One region of the Bacillus sp. PK6-16 genome, then DNA from elsewhere that is predicted to be linked to it. Evidence: a T-box and tRNA genes for the amino acid it is inferred to sense, from the RefSeq annotation. Region 1 holds a T-box; the other regions hold tRNA genes.
What was found. The T-box of region 1 lies ahead of lysS (lysine--tRNA ligase). A T-box ahead of a tRNA ligase gene usually reads a tRNA of that ligase, here a tRNA-Lys.
Positions count from the first base shown of each region.

Region 1 (5,734 bases):
TATATTTGCGGCTATCATATTTGCAAGCATACTACTTATCATTCATTTCTTTGAATTGAAATCAAGGAAGGTGGAACAATTTCTAAATGGAAGTAACATTATAATTGTTGAAAACGGAGAGATTGTAAAAGAGAATTTGATGCAGGCAAAAATGTCGGAGCAACAACTATATATGCAATTAAGAGAAAAAGGAATCCATGATGTAAAGAGTTTACAGCAAGTTACAGCGGAACCGAATGGTCGTATTGGTTATCAATTAATAAAAGAAGCACAACCAATAACTTTAGAAATGTTAGAAAAAGTATTAGATCGGTACAATATAAAAAGATAATTTCTCGTGAGAAAAAGCCAATACTATAACGGAAGTATTGGCTTTTTTATTTTTCTACAAATGTAAGGATTAATAAAATAGGGTGGATTTTAAACCAATCATTATAATAGATATAGGCTTATAATTGTGCTATATTCAATGGACTTATAGTGAATGTGGTAAAAAATTAATTTGGCATAGGTAGACGCAGCGTTAAAATTTATAAGTTTTTAATGTGGTACTAAAAATGGATTGAAAATAAGGAGATAGATACATAATGGAATTTTGGGAATCAAGTTTTATCGAAAAACAAACGATGTGGGGATTTGAATCTACAGAATCTGCAATTTTGACAAAAGATTTTTTTCTTGAAAAGAACGTTAAAGATATATTAATTCCAGGTATTGGATATGGAAGAAATGCAAAGGTTTTTATCGATAATGGTATAAATGTAACAGGTATTGAAATTTCAAAAACAGCCATTGATTTAGCAAAGCAAAATGGACTAGAAGATATTAGTATCTATCACGGTTCGGTAAATGAGATGCCTTTTAATAACAAACTGTATGATGGGATATTTAGTCATGCACTTCTTCATTTGTTGAATGAACAGGAAAGAGAGAAATTTATTGAAGATTGTTATAATCAGTTAAAACCAGGCGGATATATGGTTTTTACAACTGTTTCTCAAAAAGCCCCAATGTACGGAAAAGGAAAACAGCTGGAGCAAGACTATTATGAAATAATGGAAGGCGTAAAAATGTTCTTCTATGATTCTGAATCTATAAAACGAGATTTTAATCAATATGGATTAGTACAAGTTTCGGAAATTGATGAACCAAATAAGAACGTGGTAAATAAACCTTCAATCAATTTTTTTACGATAAAATGTAAGAGAGAACTATAATTAAAAGTTATTAAGAATGATTAAAGATGTTTATATATTGATTATGCACAAATAAAAAGGACAAGCATATAATAGAAGTACCTATTAACTTTAAGTAACCTTAACTTTCTTTAATAGGATATCTCAAAATCCCCAAAAAGAGCACTTGCGGAAACAAGTGCTCTTTTATTTTTTGTTTCATAAATATTTATAGTTGCAAATTTCGTGCAATAAAAATAAATCTGAGAGAAATAATCATATCTTTATTATACGATTATTTTTGAACTACAAACGTTATAGCATTTGTTTTTAATTGAATGTGTCTTTCATTTCGAATAATATCATAAGCTAATTCTTTTATTTCAACTTTTAGTTCTTTCCATTCTTTATAAATGCTTTTTAAAGTACTTATCATTTCTTCGGTTGAAAGATTAATTTCAATTAAAGCTTCTAATTCTTCATTCGTTTTTAAATCAATTTCTTGTATGTTAGAGTTAATAATCAAACAATTAATACCGCCGTTTTTTGTCCCTTTTTTCATAGAATGAAGTACGTTTTTAAAATCTTCTTCTGATTTGACATGTTCTAAACTTGATACTGCAACGATATAATCATAAGCGTTAGAGTCAATATGATAGTTTTCAATTGCTGCTTGTTCTGTTTTTATAACCTCGAATACAGCATGTTCTTTGCTATAAGTTTGTAGCTTTGTTAAAGCGGAATTAAGTAAATCAACACATGTAACAGTGCCGCTAGTATTTCTTAACTTTTGTGCAATTGGAATGCTATTTCTAGCGACGCCAGAGCCAAGATCAAGTACTTGCAAGTTGTTTTGTCCTTCAAAGTGATCCATCAAGTCCATAACTATTTTAACCGGTTTGTACAGCCAAGAGCCAATTTCAAATAGTTTATATTGTTCATAGCAAAGGTCGTGATATTTCTTTTCTTCTTGTCTTATGTAATCGATACGGTTCACATTGTTTCAACTCCAATATTTTTATTGCAAAATTCATATGTAGGACAACCTTTTATATTTGTTTGAATTCGAAAAATACCACCAGCATGTGGATACTCTTTTAATTCGTCATCCGTCATTCTTGTTCTGGCTGTTGTAACATATAAATCTGTTAAATTAGGTCCTCCAAATGTACATGATGTTACATATAAAGCTGGAATTGGAATATTTAATATTTGTTCTCCAGTAGATGGATTCCATCTAGTTATTTTTGAACCTCCCCAATGTGCAATCCATAAACAACCTTCTTCGTCAATTGTCATACCATCAGGTAGACCATCATTTTCAGAGAAAATGATTACATCACTTGGATTATGAATGTCTCCAGTACGTATATTATATTGATAGCGAACCACTTTTTTAGTAGGTGTATCTATAAAGTAAAAGTATGTATGATCAGGTGACCAAGCAATTCCATTTGATGTATTTACATGTGAAACTTTTTTCTCTACACTTAAATTATGATGTAAACAATACAAGGAACCTGCAGCATTCATACCGTATGTATCTGTAGAACCTGCCCAGAAACGACCAGCTGGATCACATTTTCCATCATTGAAACGATTTTCTATTAAATGTGGTTCAGGGTCAAAAATATGTGTCAGTTTTTCGGTATTTACATTAATAGAATAAAAGCCTTTTTCCATAGCTAAGAGTAGTACATCCTCTAAATATGGAACAACACAGCCAATTTGTTGATTGAGAGCAATTACTCGGTTCGTATTAGCGGTAGGATTGTATATGCATAATTTTCTCTCCATAATATCAACCCAATATAAAAGTTGCTTTTTTCCATTCCAACATGGTCCTTCAGCTAAACTTGCTTTAGCATCTAAAACTAATTCTATATTACTGAACAAGATGTTCACCTCGCGTTATAAGATATTAATATAATTCGATAAGAATAGAGGTAAACCTTTTAGTCAAAGGATATTAAAATTTATACTGTAGAAAAATGACCTTCTCACAAGTGATTAAAAAAGTGTATAAACAAGGAGAGGAAAATGCATATGATGTTTTATGAGATTGTTTGCTTTTCTTGTAAGAATATATTTCGTGTTTACGAAGGCAGTGAAAAATATAAGCGATTTAAAGAGAAACCAAACGGGGTATATTGTTGTGATGAGTGTAGTCATAAAATTCAATTAGAAGCGATAAAGAATTTTTTTAGGTAATTATATGTTTTTAATTCGGAAAAGTTTGACAATAAAAGTGTTATAAATTATCATATTAAAAAACTAATATTTAAAATGGCATGGAAGAGAAGAGTAGTTAAGAAAGAATACGTACAGAGAGCTCTGGTAGCTGAGAAAGAGCGGTATACATCTTAACGAAAAAAGACTTGGAGCTGCGCAAGGAACTAATTTATTTAGGGATGGTGTGACGGATTCTCCCGTTATAGAGATAGGGTATAAGCATATTTTGCCGTACCTGAAGAGGTTAATATGGTGACATATTAACAAACTGAGGTGGTACCGCGAAGCTAACAACTCTCGTCCTCAAGATGAATAATCTTGGGGGTGGGAGTTTTTTTATTGCATAAAACTGAAAATGCGAAAACAAAAAAATAATCGAGGTGAGTAATATATGCATTGGGCGTATGAAGTAGCACATGAATTAATTAGGAAACATCCAAATAAAGAAACGTTTGTTTGTGCATCAGGAATTAGTCCGTCAGGTTCTGTTCATATTGGGAATTTTCGTGAAATCGTAACGACTTATTTCGTAGTAAGAGCACTTCAAGATTTAGGGAAAAAGACTCGTTTTATATTTTCGTGGGATGATTATGATAGGTTTAGAAAAGTTCCCCAAAATATTGATCCTTCTTTTGCGAAGTATATTGGTATGCCATACTGTGATATTCCAGATCCGTATGGATGTTATAACTCGTATGCGGAGCATTTTGAAAAAGAGTTTGAAAAATCGCTTCAAGCATTTGGAATTGAAGTAGAATTTATTTATCAACATGATGAATATAGAAGCGGAAGGTATAACAAAAATATTTTAGAGGCTTTGTATAAACGAAAAGAAATATATGATATTTTAATGGACTTTAAAACTGGAGAGTGTAGTGAAGAAGAGCGAAACAATTTTTATCCAGCTGCATTATATTGTGAGAGGTGTGGAAAAGATACAACAACTATTACATATTTTGATGAAGTATTAAAAACAGTCCGGTATGAATGTGAATGCGGAAATGAAAAAGAATTATCCGTATTAAATACAAATAAAATGAAACTAAACTGGAAAATCGATTGGCCGATGAGATGGATGATAGAGGATGTTATTTTTGAACCGGGTGGAAGAGATCATTCATCAGAAACGGGTAGTTATAATGTATCAAAAGAAATTGCAAGGAAAATATTCAATCGTGAAGCGCCTCATTACGTTGCTTACGATTTCATTGGTATTAAAGGAAATCATGAAAAAATGTCTAGCTCTTCAGGGAATAGTATTACACCAAGCGATTTATTGAAAGTGTATATACCAGAAGTAATTCTCTTTATGTTTGCAAAATACAAACCAGGCGCTGCTTTTCATATTGGGTTGGATGAAGATGTGATTCGCAATTATACAGAATATGAACGATTGAAAGATAGTTATGAAAATAAAATGCTCAAAAATGAAGATTTATTTGATGCAATTAAACTATCTATAGTTGATAGCGAGTTTAAAGAATATCCGAGATTTAATCAAGTAGCAGGAACGTTACCATTATTAAATTTTGATTCAACTATTTTACAGGGGATATTAAAGAAAATAGATAGGAGTTATGCATTAGATGAAATGAGAGTGATAAGTAATCGCGCAGAGTATTGGATAAGAAACTTTCAATCTGAAAAATTAATCGCGGTAAATCAGGAGAAAAATGCTGAGTTTTACTACACATTAGATGAAAGGCAGAAAGAATGGCTAGTAGAAGTTTGTAAAATACTTCGTTCTATTAAAGATTACTCTAACTTAATGGAGCAATTATATACGATTTGTCATCATGAAAATAAAAAAATAATGAAAGAAAATCAAAAACAATTATTCACTATTATATATAAGCTCATTATGAATCAATCAAATGGTCCTCGTATACCATTATTAATACATGTAGTAGGCATAGAAAAATTCATCACACTATTAGATTTCTAAAACACATTTAAAAGCAACGTAAGTACCAAAATTTCTAAGTACTTGCGTTGCAAATTTTACTATCGTGAATACATTTTCGGACATTCATCACCACTTGGTTCATAAAAACAATGGCTTTTAAACTGTCCTACAAATGGCTGATTATACCATTCAGGTGGACAAGCTCCAACTGGACGGAAATACCAAAGAGCCCATCGTGCAGGCCAGCGCCATTGACCTTGTAAAACTTTTCGTGCGATTTCTTTTTCTGATTCACGAGCGCGTTGATAAAAATATCCATATTGTACTGCTTCAAATCCGCCGGGGCTTTGATATACAGCGTCTCGTACGGTACGGAGTTGTTTAAAATCTAAGCAATCACAAAATACACGGTTTACTACAA
Region 1 covers NZ_CP096511.1:2,796,797-2,802,530, reverse strand. Annotated here, with positions in the region: gene M1D66_RS14450 (DUF421 domain-containing protein) at 1-331, shown strand, start outside; gene M1D66_RS14445 (class I SAM-dependent methyltransferase) at 588-1,217, shown strand; gene M1D66_RS14440 (class I SAM-dependent methyltransferase) at 1,471-2,172, opposite strand; gene M1D66_RS14435 (SMP-30/gluconolactonase/LRE family protein) at 2,169-3,071, opposite strand; gene M1D66_RS14430 (DUF2197 domain-containing protein) at 3,216-3,386, shown strand; T-box leader at 3,459-3,715, shown strand; gene lysS (lysine--tRNA ligase) at 3,799-5,352, shown strand; gene M1D66_RS14420 (cell wall hydrolase) at 5,412-5,734, opposite strand, start outside.

Region 2 (5,734 bases), 1.8 Mb from region 1:
TTTCTTAACGGAAAGCCGCAGTGAATAGGCCCAAGCGACTGTTTAGCAAAAACACAGCTCTCTGCGAAGCCGTAAGGCGAAGTATAGGGGGTGACACCTGCCCGGTGCTGGAAGGTTAAGGAGAGGGGTTAGCGTAAGCGAAGCTCTGAACTGAAGCCCCAGTAAACGGCGGCCGTAACTATAACGGTCCTAAGGTAGCGAAATTCCTTGTCGGGTAAGTTCCGACCCGCACGAAAGGTGTAACGATTTGGGCACTGTCTCAACCAGAGACTCGGTGAAATTATAGTACCTGTGAAGATGCAGGTTACCCGCGACAGGACGGAAAGACCCCGTGGAGCTTTACTGTAGCCTGATATTGAATTTTGGTACAGTTTGTACAGGATAGGCGGGAGCCATTGAAACCGGAGCGCTAGCTTCGGTGGAGGCGCTGGTGGGATACCGCCCTGACTGTATTGAAATTCTAACCTACGGGTCTTATCGACCCGGGAGACAGTGTCAGGTGGGCAGTTTGACTGGGGCGGTCGCCTCCTAAAGTGTAACGGAGGCGCCCAAAGGTTCCCTCAGAATGGTTGGAAATCATTCGTAGAGTGCAAAGGCATAAGGGAGCTTGACTGCGAGACCTACAAGTCGAGCAGGGACGAAAGTCGGGCTTAGTGATCCGGTGGTTCCGCATGGAAGGGCCATCGCTCAACGGATAAAAGCTACCCCGGGGATAACAGGCTTATCTCCCCCAAGAGTCCACATCGACGGGGAGGTTTGGCACCTCGATGTCGGCTCATCGCATCCTGGGGCTGTAGTCGGTCCCAAGGGTTGGGCTGTTCGCCCATTAAAGCGGTACGCGAGCTGGGTTCAGAACGTCGTGAGACAGTTCGGTCCCTATCCGTCGTGGGCGTAGGAAATTTGAGAGGAGCTGTCCTTAGTACGAGAGGACCGGGATGGACGCACCGCTGGTGTACCAGTTGTTCTGCCAAGGGCATAGCTGGGTAGCTATGTGCGGAAGGGATAAGTGCTGAAAGCATCTAAGCATGAAGCCCCCCTCAAGATGAGATTTCCCATAGCGTAAGCTAGTAAGATCCCTGAAAGATGATCAGGTTGATAGGTTCGAGGTGGAAGCATGGTGACATGTGGAGCTGACGAATACTAATAGATCGAGGACTTAACCATATAATATGTAGCAAATGTTATCTAGTTTTGAAAGAATATAAAAAACTTATTGACTTTCGAGGTCAAATGAGTTAAAATGATTCTTGTCTTAAATGAATACAGTCTGGTAATGATGGCAGAGAGGTCACACCCGTTCCCATACCGAACACGGAAGTTAAGCTCTCTAGCGCCGATGGTAGTTGGGACCTTGTCCCTGTGAGAGTAGGACGTTGCCAGGCAAAATGGAGGATTAGCTCAGCTGGGAGAGCACCTGCCTTACAAGCAGGGGGTCGGCGGTTCGATCCCGTCATCCTCCACCATATATGTCGGAGGGGTAGCGAAGTGGCTAAACGCGGCGGACTGTAAATCCGCTCCTTCGGGTTCGGCAGTTCGAATCTGCCCCCCTCCACCATTCTTAATTAATGGGCTATAGCCAAGCGGTAAGGCAACGGACTTTGACTCCGTCATGCGCTGGTTCGAATCCAGCTAGCCCAGCCATTAAGAGCCATTAGCTCAGTTGGTAGAGCATCTGACTTTTAATCAGAGGGTCGAAGGTTCGAGTCCTTCATGGCTCACCATTTTAATGAAATATGCGGGTGTGGCGGAATTGGCAGACGCACTAGACTTAGGATCTAGCGCCTTTGGCGTGGGGGTTCGACTCCCTTCACCCGCACTTTTAATAAAATAACTCATACATGTCTTGCGGAAGTAGTTCAGTGGTAGAATACAACCTTGCCAAGGTTGGGGTCGCGGGTTCGAATCCCGTCTTCCGCTCCAATTTTCAATATGACATGCCGGGGTGGCGGAACAGGCAGACGCACAGGACTTAAAATCCTGCGGTGGGTGACCACCGTGCGGGTTCGACCCCCGCCCTCGGCACCATATGCGCCCGTAGCTCAATTGGATAGAGCGTTTGACTACGGATCAAGAGGTTAGGGGTTCGACTCCTCTCGGGCGCGCTTTTATTAACGGGAAGTGGCTCAGCTTGGTAGAGCACCTGGTTTGGGACCAGGGGGTCGCAGGTTCAAATCCTGTCTTCCCGATATTCCCAAAAAACATGGGGCCTTAGCTCAGCTGGGAGAGCGCCTGCCTTGCACGCAGGAGGTCAGCGGTTCGATCCCGCTAGGCTCCACTTTATTTAATATATGTCTCGGAGGTATACCCAAGTTCGGCTGAAGGGATCGGTCTTGAAAACCGACAGGCGGTGAGAATCGCGCGGGGGTTCGAATCCCTCTACCTCCTCCATTTTTTCTTTAATGGTGTAGACATATAATAATAAAATATTTATTTTTTCCTTTATGGAGGTATACCCAAGTTCGGCTGAAGGGATCGGTCTTGAAAACCGACAGGCGGCGAGAGTCGCGCGGGGGTTCGAATCCCTCTACCTCCTCCATTTTTTAAAATTTTATATTGTCGCGGGGTGGAGCAGCACGGTAGCTCGTCGGGCTCATAACCCGAAGGTCGCAGGTTCAAATCCTGTCCCCGCAACCAAATGGTCCCGTGGTGTAGTGGTTAACATGCCTGCCTGTCACGCAGGAGATCGCCGGTTCGACCCCGGTCGGGACCGCCATTTATGTTGGCTCGGTAGCTCAGTCGGTAGAGCAGAGGACTGAAAATCCTCGTGTCGGCGGTTCGATTCCGTCCCGAGCCACCATTTTTTTATGCCGGCTTAGCTCAATTGGTAGAGCAACTGACTTGTAATCAGTAGGTTGGGGGTTCAAGTCCTCTAGCCGGCATCATTTAGGGGCATAGTTTAAAGGTAGAACTGAGGTCTCCAAAACCTCCAGTGTGGGTTCGATTCCTACTGCCCCTGTAAAGTATATGGGCCTATAGCTCAGCTGGTTAGAGCGCACGCCTGATAAGCGTGAGGTCGATGGTTCGAGTCCATTTAGGCCCACCATATATTATTCCGCAGTAGCTCAGTGGTAGAGCTATCGGCTGTTAACCGATCGGTCGTAGGTTCGAGTCCTACCTGCGGAGCCATGGCCCGTTGGTCAAGTGGTTAAGACACCGCCCTTTCACGGCGGTAACACGGGTTCGAATCCCGTACGGGTCATACAAAAAGAGTCAGCATTATGCTGGCTCTTTTTTATTTTGTTAATCCTTTTTATTACGTTACTTTCCAGAAATAAATAAAGGAATTTTGGAAAAGCTATGGTATGTATAAAAAGGAGGAAATAATAATGACACGAGTGAGAGACTTAATGAGTACCCATATTGTACATTGTACACCGCTAGACAATGTATATGAGGCAGCTGTAAAAATGAAGGAAGAATCGGTTGGATTAATTCCTGTTGTTGAAAATGAGCAAGTTGTTGGGCTTGTTACTGATCGTGATTTAGTCGTTCGAGGGATTGCTGAAAAACATCCTGGATCTAATAAGATTACAAATGTAATGACAACAAATATTATCTCAGTTTCTCCAAATGATTCTATTGAAAAAGCTACAGAGCTAATGGCACAGCATCAAATTAGACGATTACCAGTAGTTGATAGTGGTCAACTTATTGGCATGTTAGCACTAGGAGATTTAGCTATAAGGGAATCAGCAGATGATCAAGCTGGATTTGCCTTGAGCGAAATCTCAGAGCGTACAGAGTAAATTGAAGCTTTCATTAACCGAGAGTTTAATGGTCACTCATAAAGAGCTAAATTATATATAAATTTCAGATACATTATTCTAGTATATATGGATTAAACTAATATGTTAGCGTGATGTATCTGAGACATTATATAATAAGTATGTGGTTAATAATTTCGACATTTTTTTAAAATTTGTTATTCTTAATTTTTAATAAGAGAAAAGATGATATACTGATAGATATAAGTATTATGAGAGATTTTGAATATAACAATATTAATTTTTAGTGGTGCGATAATAAATTAATATTTCCTACATAGATGAAAAGGGAAGGGGAATTATATGAAGGCTGTACAGGGCGATCCAAATTGGAATTTGGTTACAGATACATATATAGAACCAAATAATTTCGCTGAATTATTTTCTTTGCTTGTACCTTGTCACCCAAAAGGTGAGGGGAAAGAACGAACTATATTAGTATGGAAAGAGAAAGAATTTTATAAAGAAGAAAATTTAGCGGCATTTATCGTATATGGCATGAATAAAGCAAAGAAATTACCGCAGTTTCATAAAGATGAAATTCCAACTTTAGTGCGTATTCTTCGCTTATGCCAAGAGATTGGTTGGTATGAAGAGGCAAATGATTTTATGATAGCGCAAGGATTAGCTGAGTTTGTTCATACTTCATTGGAATATGAAACATGGGATCTTTTGACGCAATCAGTTGCTTTAAATTATTTAATTATTAAATATCGTATAGGTGAATTGACAGATAGGGATATTGAAATTTGGGATAGAGTTAAATTTAATGAGAAGTGTATAACCGATTGTAAACATTTATTATCTCATAAAGAAGTATTGGAATTTACATTCTTTTATATGTGCAAGAGAGCGAAATCATTATCAAAAGAGCAATTAAATAGTGATATGATGAGTTTAGCAATGTATTGTAATACTTTTGTATATGATTTGTATACACATGATTTATTACGGAAATATCGTAAGTGTACAGATTTCCTATCATATTATGGACCTAGTCAGGCAGTTTTAGCATGTCAAAGAGCTGTATTATCTCAAATTTCCGATCGCTTAGACCCATTAAAGACAACGCATGTAGATGATTATTTATATGTGATGAAAGAAATGATGGAGCATATGACGATAGGAGTAATGGATCGATATGGTCATTTTATTGGAAAGCTACTATCTTATGTGCCATTTTTCGAAATGATACAAGTTCCACAGCATGCATATTATTGTGAAGAATTACTGTATATTTGTAAGGGCATTGAATATAAAGAAGAAACACTACGCAATTATATATTTATACAATTACATGATTGTTTACCATCATTCTTTAGGCTATTTCTTAAAAATAAGCGTTACGCAACGATTCATGATATTCTTTTCTATTGGTGCGATGACGAACAACGAATGAGCTTAGAGAAAAAATATAATCTGAGCTTTATTTATGAAAAATATGCTTGTGGATAAACAATATTTTCGATATGAAAAATTAATATAAATTAAAAAGGATCTCCAGTTTATGTGAGATCCTTTTTTGTTAGTAAAACAAGGAGAAAGTGATTAAGACAAGAAACAACATTCCATATAGGAGAAGTTGTGCAGTATAACTTCCTTGTATACCAAAAAAAGTATTGGCTTTCTTATACAAATTCAATATGTATTTTATTGGAGTATCTTTGAAAGATTGGTACACAGTGTCTCCTCTTTCTAAGCTTCTTGTTTTTGTTTTTGGTTATAAGGGACATTAATATATCTAGCTACAAATAATAAAACAGCCATAAAGAATACTGGAAATACAGTAGATAAATAAAAGCCATTACTAATTATATTTGTTATGAGAGCACTCAAAAGAAAAATAGCATTATAAATATGGGCAATTTTTTGTTTTAGTTGCACTTGAAATGATTCCATCATAATTTCTAATGCAACAAAAGCAATAATAATAGATAAAAATACAATGTTTGTATTGTAAATGATTAAAC
Region 2 covers NZ_CP096511.1:4,566,641-4,572,374, reverse strand. Annotated here, with positions in the region: rRNA gene M1D66_RS23600 (23S ribosomal RNA) at 1-1,164, shown strand, start outside; rRNA gene rrf (5S ribosomal RNA) at 1,267-1,382, shown strand; tRNA gene M1D66_RS23590 (tRNA-Val) at 1,388-1,463, shown strand; tRNA gene M1D66_RS23585 (tRNA-Tyr) at 1,472-1,555, shown strand; tRNA gene M1D66_RS23580 (tRNA-Gln) at 1,567-1,641, shown strand; tRNA gene M1D66_RS23575 (tRNA-Lys) at 1,646-1,721, shown strand; tRNA gene M1D66_RS23570 (tRNA-Leu) at 1,736-1,816, shown strand; tRNA gene M1D66_RS23565 (tRNA-Gly) at 1,846-1,920, shown strand; tRNA gene M1D66_RS23560 (tRNA-Leu) at 1,937-2,025, shown strand; tRNA gene M1D66_RS23555 (tRNA-Arg) at 2,029-2,102, shown strand; tRNA gene M1D66_RS23550 (tRNA-Pro) at 2,113-2,186, shown strand; tRNA gene M1D66_RS23545 (tRNA-Ala) at 2,203-2,275, shown strand; tRNA gene M1D66_RS23540 (tRNA-Ser) at 2,296-2,388, shown strand; tRNA gene M1D66_RS23535 (tRNA-Ser) at 2,444-2,536, shown strand; tRNA gene M1D66_RS23530 (tRNA-Met) at 2,558-2,634, shown strand; tRNA gene M1D66_RS23525 (tRNA-Asp) at 2,638-2,713, shown strand; tRNA gene M1D66_RS23520 (tRNA-Phe) at 2,722-2,797, shown strand; tRNA gene M1D66_RS23515 (tRNA-Thr) at 2,807-2,879, shown strand; tRNA gene M1D66_RS23510 (tRNA-Trp) at 2,886-2,956, shown strand; tRNA gene M1D66_RS23505 (tRNA-Ile) at 2,967-3,043, shown strand; tRNA gene M1D66_RS23500 (tRNA-Asn) at 3,052-3,126, shown strand; tRNA gene M1D66_RS23495 (tRNA-Glu) at 3,128-3,199, shown strand; gene M1D66_RS23490 (CBS domain-containing protein) at 3,327-3,746, shown strand; gene M1D66_RS23485 (DUF3965 domain-containing protein) at 4,068-5,219, shown strand; gene M1D66_RS23480 (hypothetical protein) at 5,460-5,734, opposite strand, start outside.
Region 2: it encodes a tRNA-Lys, which carries the amino acid that the T-box ahead of lysS (lysine--tRNA ligase) is inferred to sense. The anticodon was not compared.

Region 3 (5,734 bases), 2.3 Mb from region 1:
ATTGTTGATGGCTGAACTGTTCCTTTCACATCATCTGGAAGCCCGTTCGTTTTTAAAGAAATCTCATAAGTTCCTTTTGGACTATCTCGCAAATCAACCGGTATGTCAAATTGTTTTTTTGCTTTTGCTGTAGCAACTGATGCTTTTGGGCCTTCTAATTTTACTTTAACGCCCTCTGCCGGAATACCACTTACAATATATTTTTCCTCATCATACTTAAGATTAATAGCATAATTAGTTAATGTTTCTTTCGTATCATTTGCAAAAGGTAATATACCTGATGTCGTATTTTTTTCAGTTAACGTCGCTGACATAAAAAGCATACACGCCAATAGTAATGAGATCCCTTTTAAAAACCAATGATTCTCCATTAACTTATCCATGACGCTTTCTCCTCCAATTCCATAAAGACGAAGAAGTCGTTTTTTCGTTTCCACTAAATTCAGCTAATAACATATCTTTCAGCTGTTCTGTCTTCAAATCACGATGCAACTTACCATTTTTCGTTAAAGAAATTTGACCAGTTTCTTCAGACACAACTACTGTAATACTATCAGTAACTTCACTAACTCCCATTGCAGCACGATGTCTAGTTCCTAATTCTTTAGAAATAAACGGACTTTCTGATAATGGAAGATAGCATGCTGCTGCTTTAATTGTACTTCCTTGCATAATTACCGCTCCGTCATGAAGAGGTGTATTTGGAATAAAAATATTAATAAGTAATTCCGATGATACGTTTGCATTAAGCGGAATACCCGTTTCCACATAATCACCCATACCGGTCTCTTTTGACAAAGTAATTAATGCACCAATTCTACGTTTCCCCATATATTCGGTTGCTTTTGCTATCGCTGTTGCAACCATTTCAGGTTCATCATCCTCATGCGTTCCAACACGCGAAAATAAACTCCCGCGCCCTAGCTGCTCAAGTGCTCTTCGCAATTCTGGCTGAAAGATAATAATAACGGCTAAAAATCCCCACGTTAATACTTGTTCAGTTAGCCAAGATAGCGTACGCAATTCAAGGAAAATACTGATCATCTTAACGACGATAATAACTGTAATCCCTTTTAAAAGTTGAACAGCTTTCGTCCCTCGGATTATAAGAATTAGCTTATATATAATAAACCATACAATGGCAATATCTAATGCCGTACTAAGATATTTCAAAATGGTCGTATCTTCAAAAGGCATGCTATCCCTTCCTCCTACTTACGAGCAATTCTATCCATATATTGAAATATTGTTTTATGCTCTATCTGTATGTATTTCCAACAACTAGTTAATTATACCATACATGAAACAAACGACAATTACAAACAACCCCCTTTAGCTCAAATTGGTAAGATGTCAAACATTTTTATTGTACAGTATAATATAAATCATTATTATACGCTTATTTTCAAATAAAAAAAGCAACTTCTCAGTTGCTTTTCTTACATTTATTTTAGTTTTTCACCGAATAAAGAACCCATTAAAGCAACTGCTGTTGTTGCCGTTCTATTTCTCTCATCTAAAATCGTATTTACCTCAACAAATTCAGCAGATGTGATAATATCAGCTTCTGCTAACATTTCCATCGCCAAATGACTTTCACGATAAGATAGACCGCCAATTACAGGTGTTCCAACACCTGGTGCATCATGAGGATCAAGACCATCTAAATCTAATGATAAGTGTACACCATCGGTATGAGATAAATATGCGATTGTTTCTTCCATCACAGCCGTCATCCCCATACGATCAATTTCATGCATTGAGAACACTTTAATACCTTCATTGCGAATGAAATCTTTTTCTCCTTCATCCAATGCACGCGCACCGATAATTACGACATTCTCTTTTTTCACCTTTGGATATGCTCCGTATAAATCTACAAGTGAAGAATGTCCATAACCTAAACTTGCTGCAAGTGACATACCATGAATATTTCCAGATGGTGAAGTTTCCTCTGTATTTAAATCACCGTGTGCATCATACCAAATAACGCCTAAGTTTTTATAATGTTTTGCTACACCAGCTAATGTACCGATAGCAATACTATGGTCACCACCTAATACAAGTGGAAAACGACCTTCTTCTATAATATGATCCACCTTACTTGCTAATTCATTACATACAGTTGCAACTTGTGTAAGGTTTCTTAATTTTGTATTTTCATCTATCTCTTTTTCTCTCTCTATACATATATCTCCCATATCTTTAACGTCATATCCAATTTCTTCAATTCTTTCAATTACCCCTGCATAACGGATCGCGCTCGGTCCCATATCAACTCCACGACGCATCTGTCCTAAATCCATTGGAACTCCAATAACTGAGATTTCTTTTTTCATAGATAGTATCCCCCTTTTATGCCTTCACTAAATATTTTAAATCTTTTATATAGTCTGACTCAACTCGACATTTTTCTGTATGGATATACAATTTATTCACTTATATTCACGTTGAAAACCAAATTTCAAGACTATTCTATGTATAAAGTTAACTTAATGAAACAATCGCAATCACTATTATTAAATAATAATAATAAAACACTCCTATATTTAGAAGTGTTTTTCTGATGCTATTTTCCATACTGTTGCAATATTCTTCGTTGTCATTTCAATATTTTCTTCTGCTACTTTATATGCTTCTTCTAGTGTCATCGGTCTCGTTGTAATACTAAATACCGCATCTATTCCTTTCTCGTACACAGCTGAATAATCAGATGATACAGACCCTCCAATAGCAATTACAGGCACAGAAAAACGTTTTGCACGCCCCGCAACACCCACAGGAGCCTTTCCATATGCAGTTTGTTTATCTATTCTACCTTCACCAGTTATAATAAGATTTGCATCTTCTATATGTTTATCGAAATTTGTATACTCTAATACAATTTCAATGCCCCTACGCAAGTCTCCCTTTAACACTGAAATAACAGCCGCTCCCATTCCTCCCGCTGCCCCTGCACCAGGTATTTCAGATACATCAAAAGATACATATCGTTTAAGCATATTCGCATAATGTTGTAAATTTTCATCTAGCTCTTTCATCATCTCTATATTTGCACCCTTTTGTCTCCCAAATACGAAAGATGCTCCCTGCATTCCGACTAATGGATTATCCACATCACATGCCGCTTCTATCTTTACCCCCTTTAAGCGTGGGTCCATTCGTGAAAAATCAATAGTAACAATCGAGTGTAATGTGCCTCCAGATGGATCTATTACTTCACCCTTGCCATTTATAAACCTTACTCCTAAAGCCCCTAACATACCTGCCCCGCCATCATTTGTAGCACTTCCTCCAAGTCCTAAAATTATGTACTCCACTCCTTGATCTAGCGCATGTAATATAAGTTCTCCTGTTCCTTTTGTCGTTGTAATAAGTGGGTTGCGCTTTTCAACTGGAACGTGCTGTAATCCTGATGCTGCTGCCATTTCAATAAACGCTGTCTTTTTATCTTTAGAAATGCCATAAAAAGCTTGTATACCTTCTCTAAGCGGTCCTGTCACACTAATTGATATAATTCTCCCCCCTGTAGCATCAACAAGTGATTCAACCGTCCCTTCTCCTCCATCTCCAATTGGTATTTTCACATACTCTGCATTAGGAAAAATTGCTCTAAAACCTCTTTCAATAGCTCCACATACTTCTATAGCTTTTAGGCTTTCTTTATATGAATCAGATGCAATAACAACTTTCACAATTATCTCCCCATCCCTTATTTTTACGTTTTCTTCATTTTAAACGACAAGTATAAAAGTTGTCTTTTTAAACACAAAAAAAGCTTACATCGTATGATGTAAGCTTTTTTATTTAGATGGAGCCTAGCGGGATCGAACCGCTGACCTCCTGCGTGCAAGGCAGGCGCTCTCCCAGCTGAGCTAAGGCCCCTTATTAATTAAGCGGAAGACGGGATTCGAACCCGCGACCCCAACCTTGGCAAGGTTGTATTCTACCACTGAACTACTTCCGCAAAAATGATGAGCCATGAAGGACTCGAACCTTCGACCCTCTGATTAAAAGTCAGATGCTCTACCAACTGAGCTAATGGCTCGTAAATGGCTGGGCTAGCTGGATTCGAACCAGCGCATGACGGAGTCAAAGTCCGTTGCCTTACCGCTTGGCTATAGCCCATTAATATTTACTAGTATGGTTATCTTTTCAAAAAAATAAACCCTCTCAGGTTATTTTAAAGAAAATGGTGGAGGGGGGCAGATTCGAACTGCCGAACCCGAAGGAGCGGATTTACAGTCCGCCGCGTTTAGCCACTTCGCTACCCCTCCGACATTTTAAATATATATGGTGGAGGATGACGGGATCGAACCGCCGACCCCCTGCTTGTAAGGCAGGTGCTCTCCCAGCTGAGCTAATCCTCCAAAAGTGGTGACCCGTACGGGATTCGAACCCGTGTTACCGCCGTGAAAGGGCGGTGTCTTAACCACTTGACCAACGGGCCAAAAAAGTTTTAAACCTATTCCCAAGCTTCCAACCGGGCTTGAACCGGTGACCTCTTCCTTACCATGGAAGTGCTCTACCAGCTGAGCTATGGAAGCATAATGGCTCCGCAGGTAGGACTCGAACCTACGACCGATCGGTTAACAGCCGATAGCTCTACCACTGAGCTACTGCGGAATAATATTAGCCTGGCAACGTCCTACTCTCACAGGGACAAGGTCCCAACTACCATCGGCGCTAGAGAGCTTAACTTCCGTGTTCGGTATGGGAACGGGTGTGACCTCTCTGCCATCATTACCAGACTTTTATCATTATAAACATTTCTTTCGAAATGTCAAGAAGAAATTTTAATATATATTCCTTCAAAACTAGATAACATTGCTTCATATTATATGGTTAAGTCCTCGATCTATTAGTATTCGTCAGCTCCACATGTCACCATGCTTCCACCTCGAACCTATCAACCTGATCATCTTTCAGGGATCTTACTAGCTTACGCTATGGGAAATCTCATCTTGAGGGGGGCTTCATGCTTAGATGCTTTCAGCACTTATCCCTTCCGCACATAGCTACCCAGCTATGCCCTTGGCAGAACAACTGGTACACCAGCGGTGCGTCCATCCCGGTCCTCTCGTACTAAGGACAGCTCCTCTCAAATTTCCTACGCCCACGACGGATAGGGACCGAACTGTCTCACGACGTTCTGAACCCAGCTCGCGTACCGCTTTAATGGGCGAACAGCCCAACCCTTGGGACCGACTACAGCCCCAGGATGCGATGAGCCGACATCGAGGTGCCAAACCTCCCCGTCGATGTGGACTCTTGGGGGAGATAAGCCTGTTATCCCCGGGGTAGCTTTTATCCGTTGAGCGATGGCCCTTCCATGCGGAACCACCGGATCACTAAGCCCGACTTTCGTCCCTGCTCGACTTGTAGGTCTCGCAGTCAAGCTCCCTTATGCCTTTGCACTCTACGAATGATTTCCAACCATTCTGAGGGAACCTTTGGGCGCCTCCGTTACACTTTAGGAGGCGACCGCCCCAGTCAAACTGCCCACCTGACACTGTCTCCCGGGTCGATAAGACCCGTAGGTTAGAATTTCAATACAGTCAGGGCGGTATCCCACCAGCGCCTCCACCGAAGCTAGCGCTCCGGTTTCAATGGCTCCCGCCTATCCTGTACAAACTGTACCAAAATTCAATATCAGGCTACAGTAAAGCTCCACGGGGTCTTTCCGTCCTGTCGCGGGTAACCTGCATCTTCACAGGTACTATAATTTCACCGA
Region 3 covers NZ_CP096511.1:5,140,687-5,146,420, forward strand. Annotated here, with positions in the region: gene M1D66_RS26325 (CdaR family protein) at 1-383, opposite strand, end outside; gene cdaA (diadenylate cyclase CdaA) at 376-1,197, opposite strand; gene rocF (arginase) at 1,446-2,339, opposite strand; gene M1D66_RS26340 (glycerate kinase) at 2,550-3,695, opposite strand; tRNA gene M1D66_RS26345 (tRNA-Ala) at 3,813-3,885, opposite strand; tRNA gene M1D66_RS26350 (tRNA-Gly) at 3,896-3,967, opposite strand; tRNA gene M1D66_RS26355 (tRNA-Lys) at 3,976-4,048, opposite strand; tRNA gene M1D66_RS26360 (tRNA-Gln) at 4,054-4,128, opposite strand; tRNA gene M1D66_RS26365 (tRNA-Tyr) at 4,194-4,277, opposite strand; tRNA gene M1D66_RS26370 (tRNA-Val) at 4,295-4,370, opposite strand; tRNA gene M1D66_RS26375 (tRNA-Glu) at 4,376-4,450, opposite strand; tRNA gene M1D66_RS26380 (tRNA-Thr) at 4,475-4,547, opposite strand; tRNA gene M1D66_RS26385 (tRNA-Asn) at 4,552-4,626, opposite strand; rRNA gene rrf (5S ribosomal RNA) at 4,636-4,751, opposite strand; rRNA gene M1D66_RS26395 (23S ribosomal RNA) at 4,842-5,734, opposite strand, start outside.
Region 3: it encodes a tRNA-Lys, which carries the amino acid that the T-box ahead of lysS (lysine--tRNA ligase) is inferred to sense. The anticodon was not compared.

Region 4 (5,734 bases), 2.2 Mb from region 1:
GCTATGATAAAGATGGTAAAGCACGTGTGAAAGGTGATTATGTCGTAATTGATAATACACCGCCAGAAGTAAAATTAACTGGATTAAAACCTGGTATTTATGAATTAAATGAAGAAAACTATACAGTAGAAGACGGTAAAAAGGCATTATGGATTAAAGGAAATGTGTATGATTCGAATGTTGACTACTTAAAAGGAAAAGGATTAAACATTACGCAAGAAGCAAACGGAGTGATGTATTATGACTATTCTCCATACTTGCATAAGTTTTTACCTATTAATGCAAACGGTGACTTTAAAGTTGGCATTACTCCTGAATCCTTTAAAGTGGAAGGTCCAATGAACACAGGGGTATATATTTTCGATTATGCAACTGCAGGAGTTGACTATCCAAGCGGTGTAAATAACTATTGGTTTATCCCGCAAGGAGCTCAATATGCGAAAACTAGCTATGATAAAAAAGAAGTATATAAAGGTGATGAATTCACTGTGACGCTAAACGCCAAACATGTGAAACAATTTGTTGCTGGGGAATTTAACGTAAAATTCCTAGAAAAGAACTTCAAATTTGCAAATGCGAAATTGAATCCTGCTTTTAAAAAACTCCTTTCTGAAAAAGGGGTAACAGCAAAAGTAAATGAACCGAAGCTAGAAGCAGGCTCTGTTACAGTTGGCGGTGCTATCGATGACAAAAACTTCGCTGGATTAGATGGTGATTTCCCGTTCATTGATGTAACGTTCAAAGTAGAAAACGATGAGTTTTATGAAGCAAATGCTCAATTAGAGTTACCAGTGTTTGTATACTGGAAACCAGGAGAAACAGAGCCAAATAGAATGCGTGTCCTTCAAGATCAATCATTCTCAGTAATGTCCTTAAACTCATTAGTAGAAGGAAATATTAAGCCTGGTGCATTCTTAAATGAACGTGGATATTTAGATGAAAAGTTCGATTATACAAAGCTTGGCGTAAAAGTATATGCGACTGATTCTTATCGTCATAAGTTTGAAGGCTCACTAGATAAATACGGATACTTCAAACTAAATGGACTTCCAGTTAATAAACGCGACTATAACTTATATGTAGAGGTGCCAGGACATTTAACAAGCCGCCTAACAACGAAACTTGGTACTGAAAAAGACGGTAAGCTGCTTGGCCAATATTATTATGCAAGACCTGACGAAAACCTTGCCGGCGATGTAAATGCTGATAAAGTAATCGATATTAGAGATGCTGAAATTATCGCTAGCAACTATGGCAAAAAAGGACTAACTGTAAAAGACGGAGACCTTAATAAAGATGGGATTGTCGATGAAAAAGATATTCGCTTCGTCGAAAAGAACTTCTTGAAAAAAGGTCCGGATGCATCTAAATCACAAACACCTGTAGAAAAATCCAAAAGCGGTACACTGGCAGATATTTTAAAGAAATTAGGATTAACGCCTAAAAAATGATAAAGTGAAACTTTAATCAGTGTGGGGTGTTAATCCCCCACTGATTATTAGTTGAACCAATCGGGCTTTTACGGGCAGTTGATCACCAAACTAACTTCTTTGCTTTCGCTGCATTTTGAGGTGGGGATCTTACTGCCCGTTAATGCGGGATAATAAAGAGCACTCTACTTAAAGTAGAGTGCTTTTTTCTATAAACGACCCTGATCCAGCAAAAGGGGTATATTGGGGATATACAAGGGAAACCGGAAAAGGAATTTATATTAAATTATATGAATTTAGAGGTAGGAAGCAGTGTCCCGCCCCTAAATGATTTAGCAATTATTATAGTACTGGTGCCATTGTTTCTTTTAATACTTTTACAGAATGAGCGAACTTCGCTTTTTCTTCTTCATTTAACTCAAGCTCTACGATTTCACGTACACCTTCGCGGTTAATTACAGCTGGAACACCTACGTAAGCATCTTTCTCACCGTATTGGCCTTCAAGGTATGCAGATACAGTTAATACGCTGTTCTCGTTGTTTAAGATTGCTTTAGTTACACGAAGTAGTGACATACCGATTCCGTAGTAAGTTGCACCTTTACGCTCGATGATATGGTAAGCTGCATCACGTACATTTTCGAAGATTTTATCTAAGTCTTCTTGTTTGTACTGTTCGTTGTTAGCTAAGATTGTTTCTAGTTTTTGTACACCGATAGTAGCGTGGCTCCATACTGGAAGTTCAGTATCACCGTGTTCACCAACGATGTAAGCATGAACGTTGCGTGGATCTACATCTAAGTAGTCACCTAACATGTAACGGAAACGAGCAGAGTCTAAAGTAGTACCAGAACCGATTACGCGCTCTTTCGGTAAACCAGATTCTTTCCAAGTTACGTAAGTTAAAATATCAACTGGGTTAGTTGCGATTAAGAAGATTCCATCGAATCCGCTATCCATAATGCCACGAACGATTTGTTTAAAGATCTTTGTATTTTTCTCAACTAAGTCTAAACGAGTTTCACCTGGCTTTTGTGGTAACCCAGCAGTGATAACAACTAAATCTGCATCTTTACAATCTGCATAGCTACCGCTCCAAACTTTTGTTGGTGATGGAGAGAATGGTACCGCATGGCTTAAGTCCATTGCTTCCCCTTCTGCTTTTGCTTCATTAACATCTACTAATACGAATTCTTCAGCTACACCTTGGTTGATCATTGAGTAAGCGTAACTACAACCTACAGCTCCTGTTCCTACTAATACTACACGATTGATACCTTTTTTCATGGTAATTTCCCCTCTCTATTGTTCACATATATTTTTTATGATTGTTTAAGTAATTAATTAAAATACTAATTTAATGTTGTTTAACTTCTTTACATTCATATTGTAGCACGTATTATTGTGAATTACTTCACAAATTATGACCTATTTGTGAACTTTTTCACATAGAGTGTAAAGTTATTGGAATAGGTGTGGAATCCATTTCAATGGAGGCGTTTTCTTTAGATTGTGAAAGGGATTTTCTTGTGTTTTTTGTCGGTAAGTGAAATTATACCAGCGATTTTTAGAATATATCGACTGTAACTCCAAATATATCAGCGATTATTGAAATTTATCGACCGTAACTCAAATTATATCAGCGATTTTTGCAATATATCGACTTACCGACAAAACTCGACAATACTGACAACATAAAAAAGCTGTCTTCAGTAGATCACAGCTATTGAGAGAAAGCAGCTTCTTCTATATATTATTTATTTTCCACAGTAGCTCCCAGATGCATTTTCATCGGTTTCTCCAAGTGTAGGAGGCTACAGCCATACAGCTGGGGTAAAAGTTCAAGTTGAAGTTAATTCCTTCATATTCATACAGGTCCAAATAATTAACATGATTGTATTTACGGCTCTCTATGTACCCAACTGCAACAGCGAATACTTCATATTTCTTCTATTGCATAAAAAAGCAGACTATCCAAAGTCCATTTTTATACAACAAAAAAGAGATAGCAGATTATGCTATCTCTTTTAGTATGACCCGTACGGGATTCGAACCCGTGTTACCGCCGTGAAAGGGCGGTGTCTTAACCACTTGACCAACGGGCCAGTTCTGGCAGAGAAGAAGGGATTCGAACCCTCGCACCGCGTTCGCGATCTACTCCCTTAGCAGGGGAGCCCCTTGAGCCACTTGGGTACTTCTCTATAAATATGGCTCCGCAGGTAGGACTCGAACCTACGACCGATCGGTTAACAGCCGATAGCTCTACCACTGAGCTACTGCGGAACAATTATGGTGGGCCTAAATGGACTCGAACCATCGACCTCACGCTTATCAGGCGTGCGCTCTAACCAGCTGAGCTATAGGCCCATAATTGAAAAGCGGGTGAAGAGAATCGAACTCTCGACCAGAGCTTGGAAGGCTCTTGTTTTACCACTAAACTACACCCGCATTAAATTGTAAATGGTGAGCCATGAAGGACTCGAACCTTCGACCCTCTGATTAAAAGTCAGATGCTCTACCAACTGAGCTAATGGCTCATTTTGAAAGTGGTGCCGACTAGAGGACTTGAACCCCCAACCTACTGATTACAAGTCAGTTGCTCTACCAATTGAGCTAAGTCGGCTTGCGACTTCAAAATGGTGGCTCGGGACGGAATCGAACCGCCGACACGAGGATTTTCAGTCCTCTGCTCTACCGACTGAGCTACCGAGCCTTTATGTAAAAATGGCGGTCCCGACCGGGGTCGAACCGGCGATCTCCTGCGTGACAGGCAGGCATGTTAACCACTACACCACGGGACCATTTGGTTGCGGGGACAGGATTTGAACCTGCGACCTTCGGGTTATGAGCCCGACGAGCTACCGTGCTGCTCCACCCCGCGATGATAAAATATTTACTTTAGAAAAAATGGAGGAGGTAGAGGGATTCGAACCCCCGCGCGACTCTCGCCGCCTGTCGGTTTTCAAGACCGATCCCTTCAGCCGAACTTGGGTATACCTCCGAGATATATACGTCTAATGGTGGACCTTGTAGGACTCGAACCTACGACCGGACGGTTATGAGCCGTCTGCTCTAACCAGCTGAGCTAAAGGTCCTTTATGGTAGCGGCGGAGGGGATCGAACCCCCGACCTCACGGGTATGAACCGTACGCTCTAGCCAGCTGAGCTACACCGCCATAAATGATATTAATATAAGTGGAGCCTAGCGGGATCGAACCGCTGACCTCCTGCGTGCAAGGCAGGCGCTCTCCCAGCTGAGCTAAGGCCCCATATTTTTTAGGGATATCGGGAAGACAGGATTTGAACCTGCGACCCCCTGGTCCCAAACCAGGTGCTCTACCAAGCTGAGCCACTTCCCGTTAATAAAAGCGCGCCCGAGAGGAGTCGAACCCCTAACCTCTTGATCCGTAGTCAAACGCTCTATCCAATTGAGCTACGGGCGCATATGGTGCCGAGGGCGGGGGTCGAACCCGCACGGTGGTCACCCACCGCAGGATTTTAAGTCCTGTGCGTCTGCCTGTTCCGCCACCCCGGCATGTCATATTGAAAATTGGAGCGGAAGACGGGATTCGAACCCGCGACCCCAACCTTGGCAAGGTTGTATTCTACCACTGAACTACTTCCGCAAGACATGTATGAGTTATTTAATTAAAAGTGCGGGTGAAGGGAGTCGAACCCCCACGCCAAAGGCGCCAGATCCTAAGTCTGGTGCGTCTGCCAATTCCGCCACACCCGCATATTAATTTATTTAAGAAAAATGGGGCGACTGATGGGAATCGAACCCACGAATGCCGGAGCCACAATCCGGTGCGTTAACCACTTCGCCACAACCGCCATGATTTCTGGTGCCGACTAGAGGACTTGAACCCCCAACCTACTGATTACAAGTCAGTTGCTCTACCAATTGAGCTAAGTCGGCTAAATGGTGGAGGATGACGGGATCGAACCGCCGACCCCCTGCTTGTAAGGCAGGTGCTCTCCCAGCTGAGCTAATCCTCCATTTGCCTGGCAACGTCCTACTCTCACAGGGACAAGGTCCCAACTACCATCGGCGCTAGAGAGCTTAACTTCCGTGTTCGGTATGGGAACGGGTGTGACCTCTCTGCCATCATTACCAGACTGTATTCATTTAAGACAAGAATTATTATAACTCATTTACTTTTGAAAGTCAACAAGTTTTTTATATTCTTTCAAAACTAGATAACATTGCTTCATATTATATGGTTAAGTCCTCGATCTATTAGTATTCGTCAGCTCCACATGTCACCATGCTTCCACCTCGAACCTATCAACCTGATCATCTT
Region 4 covers NZ_CP096511.1:601,739-607,472, reverse strand. Annotated here, with positions in the region: gene M1D66_RS03065 (S8 family serine peptidase) at 1-1,451, shown strand, start outside; gene M1D66_RS03060 (L-lactate dehydrogenase) at 1,773-2,717, opposite strand; tRNA gene M1D66_RS03055 (tRNA-Glu) at 3,464-3,535, opposite strand; tRNA gene M1D66_RS03050 (tRNA-Ser) at 3,541-3,631, opposite strand; tRNA gene M1D66_RS03045 (tRNA-Asn) at 3,639-3,713, opposite strand; tRNA gene M1D66_RS03040 (tRNA-Ile) at 3,721-3,797, opposite strand; tRNA gene M1D66_RS03035 (tRNA-Gly) at 3,808-3,878, opposite strand; tRNA gene M1D66_RS03030 (tRNA-Lys) at 3,892-3,967, opposite strand; tRNA gene M1D66_RS03025 (tRNA-Thr) at 3,978-4,053, opposite strand; tRNA gene M1D66_RS03020 (tRNA-Phe) at 4,068-4,143, opposite strand; tRNA gene M1D66_RS03015 (tRNA-Asp) at 4,156-4,231, opposite strand; tRNA gene M1D66_RS03010 (tRNA-Met) at 4,235-4,311, opposite strand; tRNA gene M1D66_RS03005 (tRNA-Ser) at 4,339-4,431, opposite strand; tRNA gene M1D66_RS03000 (tRNA-Ile) at 4,449-4,525, opposite strand; tRNA gene M1D66_RS02995 (tRNA-Met) at 4,530-4,606, opposite strand; tRNA gene M1D66_RS02990 (tRNA-Ala) at 4,627-4,699, opposite strand; tRNA gene M1D66_RS02985 (tRNA-Pro) at 4,716-4,789, opposite strand; tRNA gene M1D66_RS02980 (tRNA-Arg) at 4,800-4,873, opposite strand; tRNA gene M1D66_RS02975 (tRNA-Leu) at 4,877-4,965, opposite strand; tRNA gene M1D66_RS02970 (tRNA-Gly) at 4,982-5,056, opposite strand; tRNA gene M1D66_RS02965 (tRNA-Leu) at 5,086-5,166, opposite strand; tRNA gene M1D66_RS02960 (tRNA-His) at 5,189-5,264, opposite strand; tRNA gene M1D66_RS02955 (tRNA-Thr) at 5,274-5,349, opposite strand; tRNA gene M1D66_RS02950 (tRNA-Val) at 5,354-5,429, opposite strand; rRNA gene rrf (5S ribosomal RNA) at 5,434-5,549, opposite strand; rRNA gene M1D66_RS02940 (23S ribosomal RNA) at 5,651-5,734, opposite strand, start outside.
Region 4: it encodes a tRNA-Lys, which carries the amino acid that the T-box ahead of lysS (lysine--tRNA ligase) is inferred to sense. The anticodon was not compared.